Regions from separate parts of the Streptomyces sp. NBC_01808 genome, predicted to be linked through region 2. Evidence: riboswitches for the same ligand, from Rfam matches in the RefSeq annotation. Region 2 holds a riboswitch; the other holds the start of a gene.

Region 1 (3,396 bases), 2.8 Mb from region 2:
CGGAACCCGGCGTCGAAGACGGGGGCGACGGGGATGTCGTAGAGCATGTGGTGGACGAACCACAGGACGGAGTTCGCGACGCCGTTGTACGCGTCGTGGAAGACGTCCGGGTCGATGCCGAGCATCCGCACCCCCGGCTCGGCCACCCCCCGCCGCACGGCCTCCCGGTCCCCGTCACCGAGCGCGGCACACACCCACAACGCCCCGGCCTCGGGTCCCACGGCGCTGAGCCCGGAGACGAGCCCGCCACCGCCGCGCTTGGCGACGAGCGCGCCGTCGTCGCCGACGGCGTACGAGACGGGCCCGCGGTTGGACGCGACGAGCAGGGGAGCACCGGGCGACACGACCATGCGCCGAGCCTAGCCGCGGCAGAGCCCGCCGAAACGCAACCGGGACGGTGTGGCCGATACCGGTGGGGACACGTGGGCCGGTGGGGCCAGGGGGCTCCGGACGATCGAGAGGCCGGACAGGGGGCGGGGGCGCAGTCGGCCGGGGGAGAGAGACTCGCGGAGGTCTCGGGGGTGCGGCCCCTAGGAGGCTCGGGCGGAGCCCGGCAGGTCTCGGGCGGAGCCCCGGGGTCTCGGGGCGGGGACCTGAGTTGCGGGAAGGGGTGGGTACGGGGAGATCACCCCGCCATCGCCCGCCCGGCGAGGGCTACGCCGCTCGGCGCTCCACATACTCGCGGATCTCCCCCATCGGCGGCCGCTCGTCCGTGTCCACCCCGTACGTCCGCGGCTCGAACGCCCCGTCCGCCCCCCGGTCGAACTGCGTCAGCCGCGGCCGCACCAGGTGCCCCCGCGCCAGCCGCAACTGCGCCGTGCGGTAGATCGCCGCCGCCATGCGCCCCAGCGCGCGGTCGTCCTGGTGCCGGTGCCGGCGGACGCCGACGTCGACCTGCGCCAGCGCGCCCAGCCCCACCGTGTGCAGCGCGTCGACGAGCAGGCCCAGCTCCACCCCGTACCCGACCGGGAACGGCAGCCGCTCCAGCAGCGACCGGCGCGCCGCGTACTCGCCGCCCAGCGGCTGGACGAAGCCGGCCAGCAGCGGCCAGTGCAGGTTCAGCAGCGGCCGGGCCACCAGCTCGGTCACCCGCCCGCCCTGTCCGGTCGCACCCGTGCCCAGCGGCCTGTCGTACACCGCCTTCACGAACTCCACGTCAGGTTCCGTCAGCAGCGGCCCCACGATCCCGCTCACGAACGCCGTGTCGAAGTCCCGCAGGTCCGCGTCCACGAAGCACACGATCTCGCCGCGCGTCACCAGCAGCGACCGCCACAGCACCTCGCCCTTGCCCGGCACCGCCGGCAGCCGCGGCAGCACCTCGTCGCGGTGCACGACCCGCGCGCCGGCCGCGGCGGCGACCTCCGCCGTACGGTCCGTGGAGCCGGAGTCCATCACGACCAGCTCGTCCACCAGCCCGCCGTCGCCGGGAGCCATCAGCTCCGCGCGGATCGCCGCGACGATCGCACCGACCGTGGCCTCCTCGTCGAGCGCGGGCAGCACCACGCTCACGGTCCCGCGCGCCCCGAGCGCCCGCTTGGCCGCCAGCAGCCGCGCGGGCGGCCGGTCCGCCGCGGACCAGGACCGCGTCCTCAGCCACTGCTCCACGTCATCGAGCACCTGCGGGCCTCCCCTTGCCGGTGTCCTGTCCGGTGTGAGAGCCGTCTCGCGTATCGGACGGCCCTCACAACTGTCCTGGTCGTCGGTTACAGTCTTGAACAACGTGCGTGACGTCCCTATGTCGGGGTCCGCGCGCCGGACAAAAGCGCCGGACGGCCCCGCCGGACCCGCGCCATACAGAGCTCATCCAGAGGGGCAGAGGGAACGGCCCGTTGAAGCCCCGGCAACCCTCCGTCCGGTACTCGCGACGCTGCGAGGCCCCGGACGGTGATGGTGCCAATTCCGTCCTGCGGCGAGATGCGTCGCGGGGAAGATGAGGAGAGAGGGCCTCGCCAGTATGGCTGTAGACACAGCTCCCACCCGCACCGCCGTCGACGGCGCCCCTGATCTGGGCCCCGCCGTCGCGCTGTCGTGCCGGGAGTGCGGGGAGCGGGTGCCGCTCGGTCCGGTGTTCGCGTGCCAGTCGTGTTTCGGGCCGCTGGAGGCGGCCTACGAGCTCCCCGGCGGTGACGCCGAGTCCGCCTCCCGGCTGCGGGCCCGTATCGAGGCGGGTCCGCGGAGCATCTGGCGGTACGCACCGCTGCTGCCGGTCCCCGCGGACGTGGCGGACAAGCCGAACCTGAACCCGGGGTTCACCCGGCTGCACCGCGCCGACCGGCTCGCCGCCGAGCTGGGCGTGACGGGCGCGCTGCACGTCAAGGACGACTCGGGCAACCCGACGCACTCCTTCAAGGACCGCGTCGTCGCGATCGCCGTCGAGGCGGCGCGCGCCTTCGGCTTCACCACCCTGTCGTGTTCCTCCACGGGCAATCTGGCCGGCGCGGTCGGCGCGGCCGCGGCGCGGGCGGGACTGCGTTCGTGCGTGTTCATCCCGTACGACCTGGAGCACGCGAAGGTCGTCATGGCCGCGGTCTACGGCGGTGACGTCGTCGGCATCGAGGGCACGTACGACGACGTGAACCGCTTCTGCTCCGAGCTGATCGGCGACCCGATCGGCGAGGGCTGGGGTTTCACGAACGTCAATCTGCGCCCGTACTACGCGGAGGGCTCCAAGACCCTCGCGTACGAGATCTGCGAGCAGCTCGGCTGGCGGCTCCCGGACAACATCGTCATCCCCGTCGCCTCCGGCTCCCAGCTCACGAAGATCGACAAGGGGCTGAAGGAGCTGATCGCGACGGGGCTGGTCGAGGAGCGCCCGTACAAGATCTTCGGCGCCCAGGCGGCCGGCTGCTCCCCGGTCTCGCGGGCCTTCAAGGACGGTCACGACGTGGTACGTCCGGTGCGGCCCGACACGATCGCCAAGTCCCTCGCCATCGGCAACCCGGCCGACGGCCCGTACGTGCTGGACATCGCCCGCCGCACCGGCGGCGCGGTGGAGGACGTGACGGACGCCGAGGTCGTGGACGCGGTGAAGCTGCTGGCCCGTACCGAGGGCGTGTTCGCGGAGACGGCGGGCGGCGTGACCTTCGGCGTGCTGGCGAAGCTCGTCGCGGACGGCCGGATCGACCCGGCCGAGACCACCGTCGCGATCAACACGGGCGACGGTCTGAAGACCCTCGACGCGGTCGCTCCCACCACGGGGCCGAGCGCGATCATTCGTCCCACACTCGACTCCTTCCGAGAGGCCGGCCTCGCATCATGAGCGTGAACGTCCGAATTCCGACCATCCTCCGTACGTATACCGACGGGCGGGCAGAGGTGAGCGCCGAGGGCGCGACGCTGGCCGAGGTGATCGAAGACCTGGAGAAGCACCACCGCGGCATCGCCGGCCGGGTGCTG
Region 2 (3,396 bases):
CCGGTCCCCGGCACGGACCTGCGCCTGGGCGCCGGCACCGGCGCGTCCGGCGGCCTCGGCGCGGGCCTCGCGGCGGTCGGCGCCCGCCTCCTGCCGCGGTTCGAGGTGCTCCTCGGCCACCTCGACCTCGACGCCCGGCTGGCCGCCGCCGACCTCGTCATCACCGCGGAGGGCGCCCTCGACCACCAGACCCCGCGCGGCAAGGTGCCCGCGGAGGTGGCGCGCCGCGCCAAGCTCCACGGCCGCCCGGTCCTGGCCCTCGCCGGCACGATCGGCGAGGGCGCGGAGGAGGTCCACGGCACGGGCGTCGACGCCTACGGGACCATCATCCCGGGCCCGATGGCGCTGCCGGAAGCGCTGCTGCGCGCCCGGGAGTTCCTGGCGGACGCGGCCGAACGGACGCTGCGCATGGTGCTGATCGGCAGCGCGCTGGCCGGGCGTCCCGCCGGGACCGGCAATCCGAGGTAGCCGCGGGCTCCCGGCCGGGCTCAGACCACCGCCGGTGCCGCGCCGGAGGCGGGGACGCAGCGGCCGTCCACCGTGCGGTACGACCACCGCGCCCCGTCGCGCACCAGCGACCCCAGCGCCGCCAGGAACCGGTCCACGTGCTCGTCCGGCGTGCCCGCCCCGAAGCTCACCCGCACCGCGTTCAGCGGCCGCTCCCCGTCCCCGGCGCCGCCCCCGCACTCGGCCGACTCCCCCGCCTCGCCGAGCAGCACCCGCACCAGCGGGTGCGCGCAGAACAGCCCGTCCCGCACCCCGATCCCGTGCTCCGCCGACAGCGCCGCCGCCAGATGGGAGCTGCTCCAGCCGTCGACCACGAACGAGATCACCCCGACCCGCGCCGCGTCCGCGCCGAACAGCGACAGCACCCGCACCCCCTGCAGCTCCGCGAGCCCTTCAAGAATCCGCGCCACCAGTGCCCGCTCCCGCGCCACCAGCTCGCCGAACCCGGCCTCCGTCAGCGCCTTGCACGCAGACGCGATCGCGTACGCGCCGATGACGTTCGGCGACCCCGCCTCGTGCCGCGCCGCCGTCGTCTGCCACTCGACGTCCACTCCCCCGTCCGCCGCGCGCAGCACCCGCCGGCTGGCGCCGCCGCCCGCGAGGTACGGCGGCGCCGCCTGGAGCCAGTCCGCCCGCCCCGCGAGGACGCCGGCGCCGAAGGGCGCGTACAGCTTGTGCCCGGAGAAGGCCACCCAGTCCACGCCCAGATCCGCCACGTCCACCGGGTGGTGCGGCGCCAACTGCGCCGCGTCCAGGACCAGCCGCGCCCCGTGCCGGTGCGCCGCCGCGGTCAGCTCCCGTACGGGCCACAGCTCTCCGGTGACGTTCGAGGCGCCCGTCACGCACACCAGCGCCGGACCGTCGCCGACCCGCGCCGCGAGCGCCGAGTCCAGCGCCGCCACGGCCTGCTCGGGGCTGCCGGGCGCGGCGAGCACGGTGACCCGGCCGGCCGCGGACCCGTCGTGCTGCCAGGGCAGCAGGGCGGCGTGGTGCTCGGTCTCGAAGACGTAGACCTCGGTCCCCGGCGGCAGCGCGGTCGCCAGCAGGTTGAGCGAGTCGGTGGTGGAGCGGGTGAAGACGACCTGGTCGTCGGGGCGGCAGCCGAGGAACCCGGCGACCGTCGCGCGGCTGGACTCGAAGAGCTCGGTGGAGAGTTGCGAGAGGTAGCCGGCGCCGCGGTGCACGCTGCCGTAGTACGGCGCGTAGGCGGCGACGTCGTCCCAGACGCGCTGCAGCGCCGGGGCGCTGGCGGCGTAGTCCAGGGCGGCGTACTCGGCGTCGCCGCCGGTGACGAGCGGGGCGCGGACGTCCCGGCCGAGGACGGGCAGACAGGCGGGGGTGAGCGTGGACGCGGACATGCGGAACTCCCGTGAGCAGGCGTCGAGATGTGCGGGGTGACGGGCCCGTACGGCCCGGAAAGGACGCGCGCGACGCTCGGCGGAAACCCTGCGGAAGGACGCGCGCGGCGGCGAGGGGCTAAGAGCCCCTAGCGCATTCGCTTGCTCACGGCGGTACTCCCTCGGCCGACCAGGACCCCTGGATTCGCGAGGGGTCCGCGCTTGCCGCAGACCTCGCTGCCTGCGGCCCGGTCATCACCCGGGGCACCCCGCCACGGACGGAGGGTTGCCGGACAGCGGGCCGGGGCCTTGATCGCTGTCGCTCGTGACCTGGTCAGGAGTATGCGCACCGGAGAGCCGCGGCGCAACCCGGTTGCCCGGACTGTCCGCAACTCTCCGGATATCGGCGGGGGTGGCCCGTACCGGGAAACCCCCGCCTCCGCCTCAGCGGTTGCTGGCCGCGACCCAGCGCTCCAGCGCCCGCAGCGCGGAGCCCGAGTCGATCGACTCCGCGGCCCGTACGATGCCCGCCGCGATCCGGTCCGGCAGCGGGCCGTCCGCGTCGGTGTCCAGGGCCGTGAGCGCCGCCGCCGCGTTCAGCAGCACCGCGTCGCGCACCGGGCCGGTCTCGCCGGCCAGCAGCCGGCGGGCGACATCGGCGTTGTACGAGGCGTCCGCGCCCCGCAGCGCCTCCACCGGCACCAGCTCGATGCCCACGTCGCGCGGGTCGAAGCGCTCCTGCCGCACCGCGCCGCCGCGCACGGTCCACACCTGGGAGGTGGCCGTCGTCGTCAGCTCGTCCAGCCCGTCGTCACCGCGGAAGACGAGCGCCGAGGTGCCGCGCTCGGCCAGCACCCCCGCCATGATCGGTGCCATCCGGGCGTCCGCGACACCGGTGGCCTGCGCGCCGACCCTCGCCGGGTTGGTGAGCGGGCCGAGGAAGTTGAACGGGGTGCTGACCCCCAGCTCCTTGCGGGTCTGCGCGACGTGCCGCATCGCGGGGTGGAACTTGACCGCGAAGCAGAACGTGATGCCCGCCTCCTCCGCGACCTCGGCGACCCGCTCGGGCGCCAGGTCGAGGTTGACCCCCAGCTTCTCCAGCACGTCGGAGGCGCCGGAGGCGGAGGACGCGGCCCGGTTGCCGTGCTTGACGACCTTCGCGCCGGTCCCGGCGACGACGATCGCGGACATGGTGGAGATGTTGACCGTACGGGCCCGGTCGCCGCCGGTGCCGACGACGTCCACGGTCGGGCCGGGGACGGCGATGGTGTTGGCGTGCTCGTACATCGTGCGCACGAGCCCGGAGATCTCCGCGACCGTCTCGCCCTTGGCGCGCAGGGCGACTGCGAAGCCGGCGATCTGCGCGTTGCTCGCGGTACCCGACATGATCTGGTCCATGGCCCAGGCGGTGTCCTCGGCGCTCAGGTCCTGCCCGGCGATCAGCGCGCTGATGACATCCGGCCAGGAACGCGCCGCCGTGCTGTCGCCTCCTGCTGCCGTCTGCACGCTCATGGCACACCGTCCCGGGGGTCGTCTCAGTTGTCGGGCGTCA

The links. A riboswitch is a leader RNA that binds a small molecule or an ion and turns the genes downstream of it on or off. The one in region 2 is predicted to bind S-adenosylmethionine.
Region 1: it holds a riboswitch for S-adenosylmethionine, as region 2 does, so the genes downstream of both, thrC (threonine synthase) here and OG946_RS08120 (aminotransferase class V-fold PLP-dependent enzyme) in region 2, are expected to answer to the same signal.

Annotation. Positions count from the first base shown of each region.
Region 1 is NZ_CP109072.1:4,738,789-4,742,184, forward strand. It holds gene OG946_RS20935 (alpha,alpha-trehalose-phosphate synthase (UDP-forming)) at 1-350, opposite strand, end outside; gene OG946_RS20940 (glucosyl-3-phosphoglycerate synthase) at 655-1,617, opposite strand; SAM riboswitch class I at 1,798-1,937, shown strand; gene thrC (threonine synthase) at 1,955-3,259, shown strand; gene OG946_RS20950 (MoaD/ThiS family protein) at 3,256-3,396, shown strand, end outside.
Region 2 is NZ_CP109072.1:1,915,597-1,918,992, forward strand. It holds partial or broken gene OG946_RS08115 (glycerate kinase family protein) at 1-546, shown strand, start outside; gene OG946_RS08120 (aminotransferase class V-fold PLP-dependent enzyme) at 489-1,865, opposite strand; SAM riboswitch class IV at 2,058-2,175, opposite strand; gene trpD (anthranilate phosphoribosyltransferase) at 2,289-3,356, opposite strand.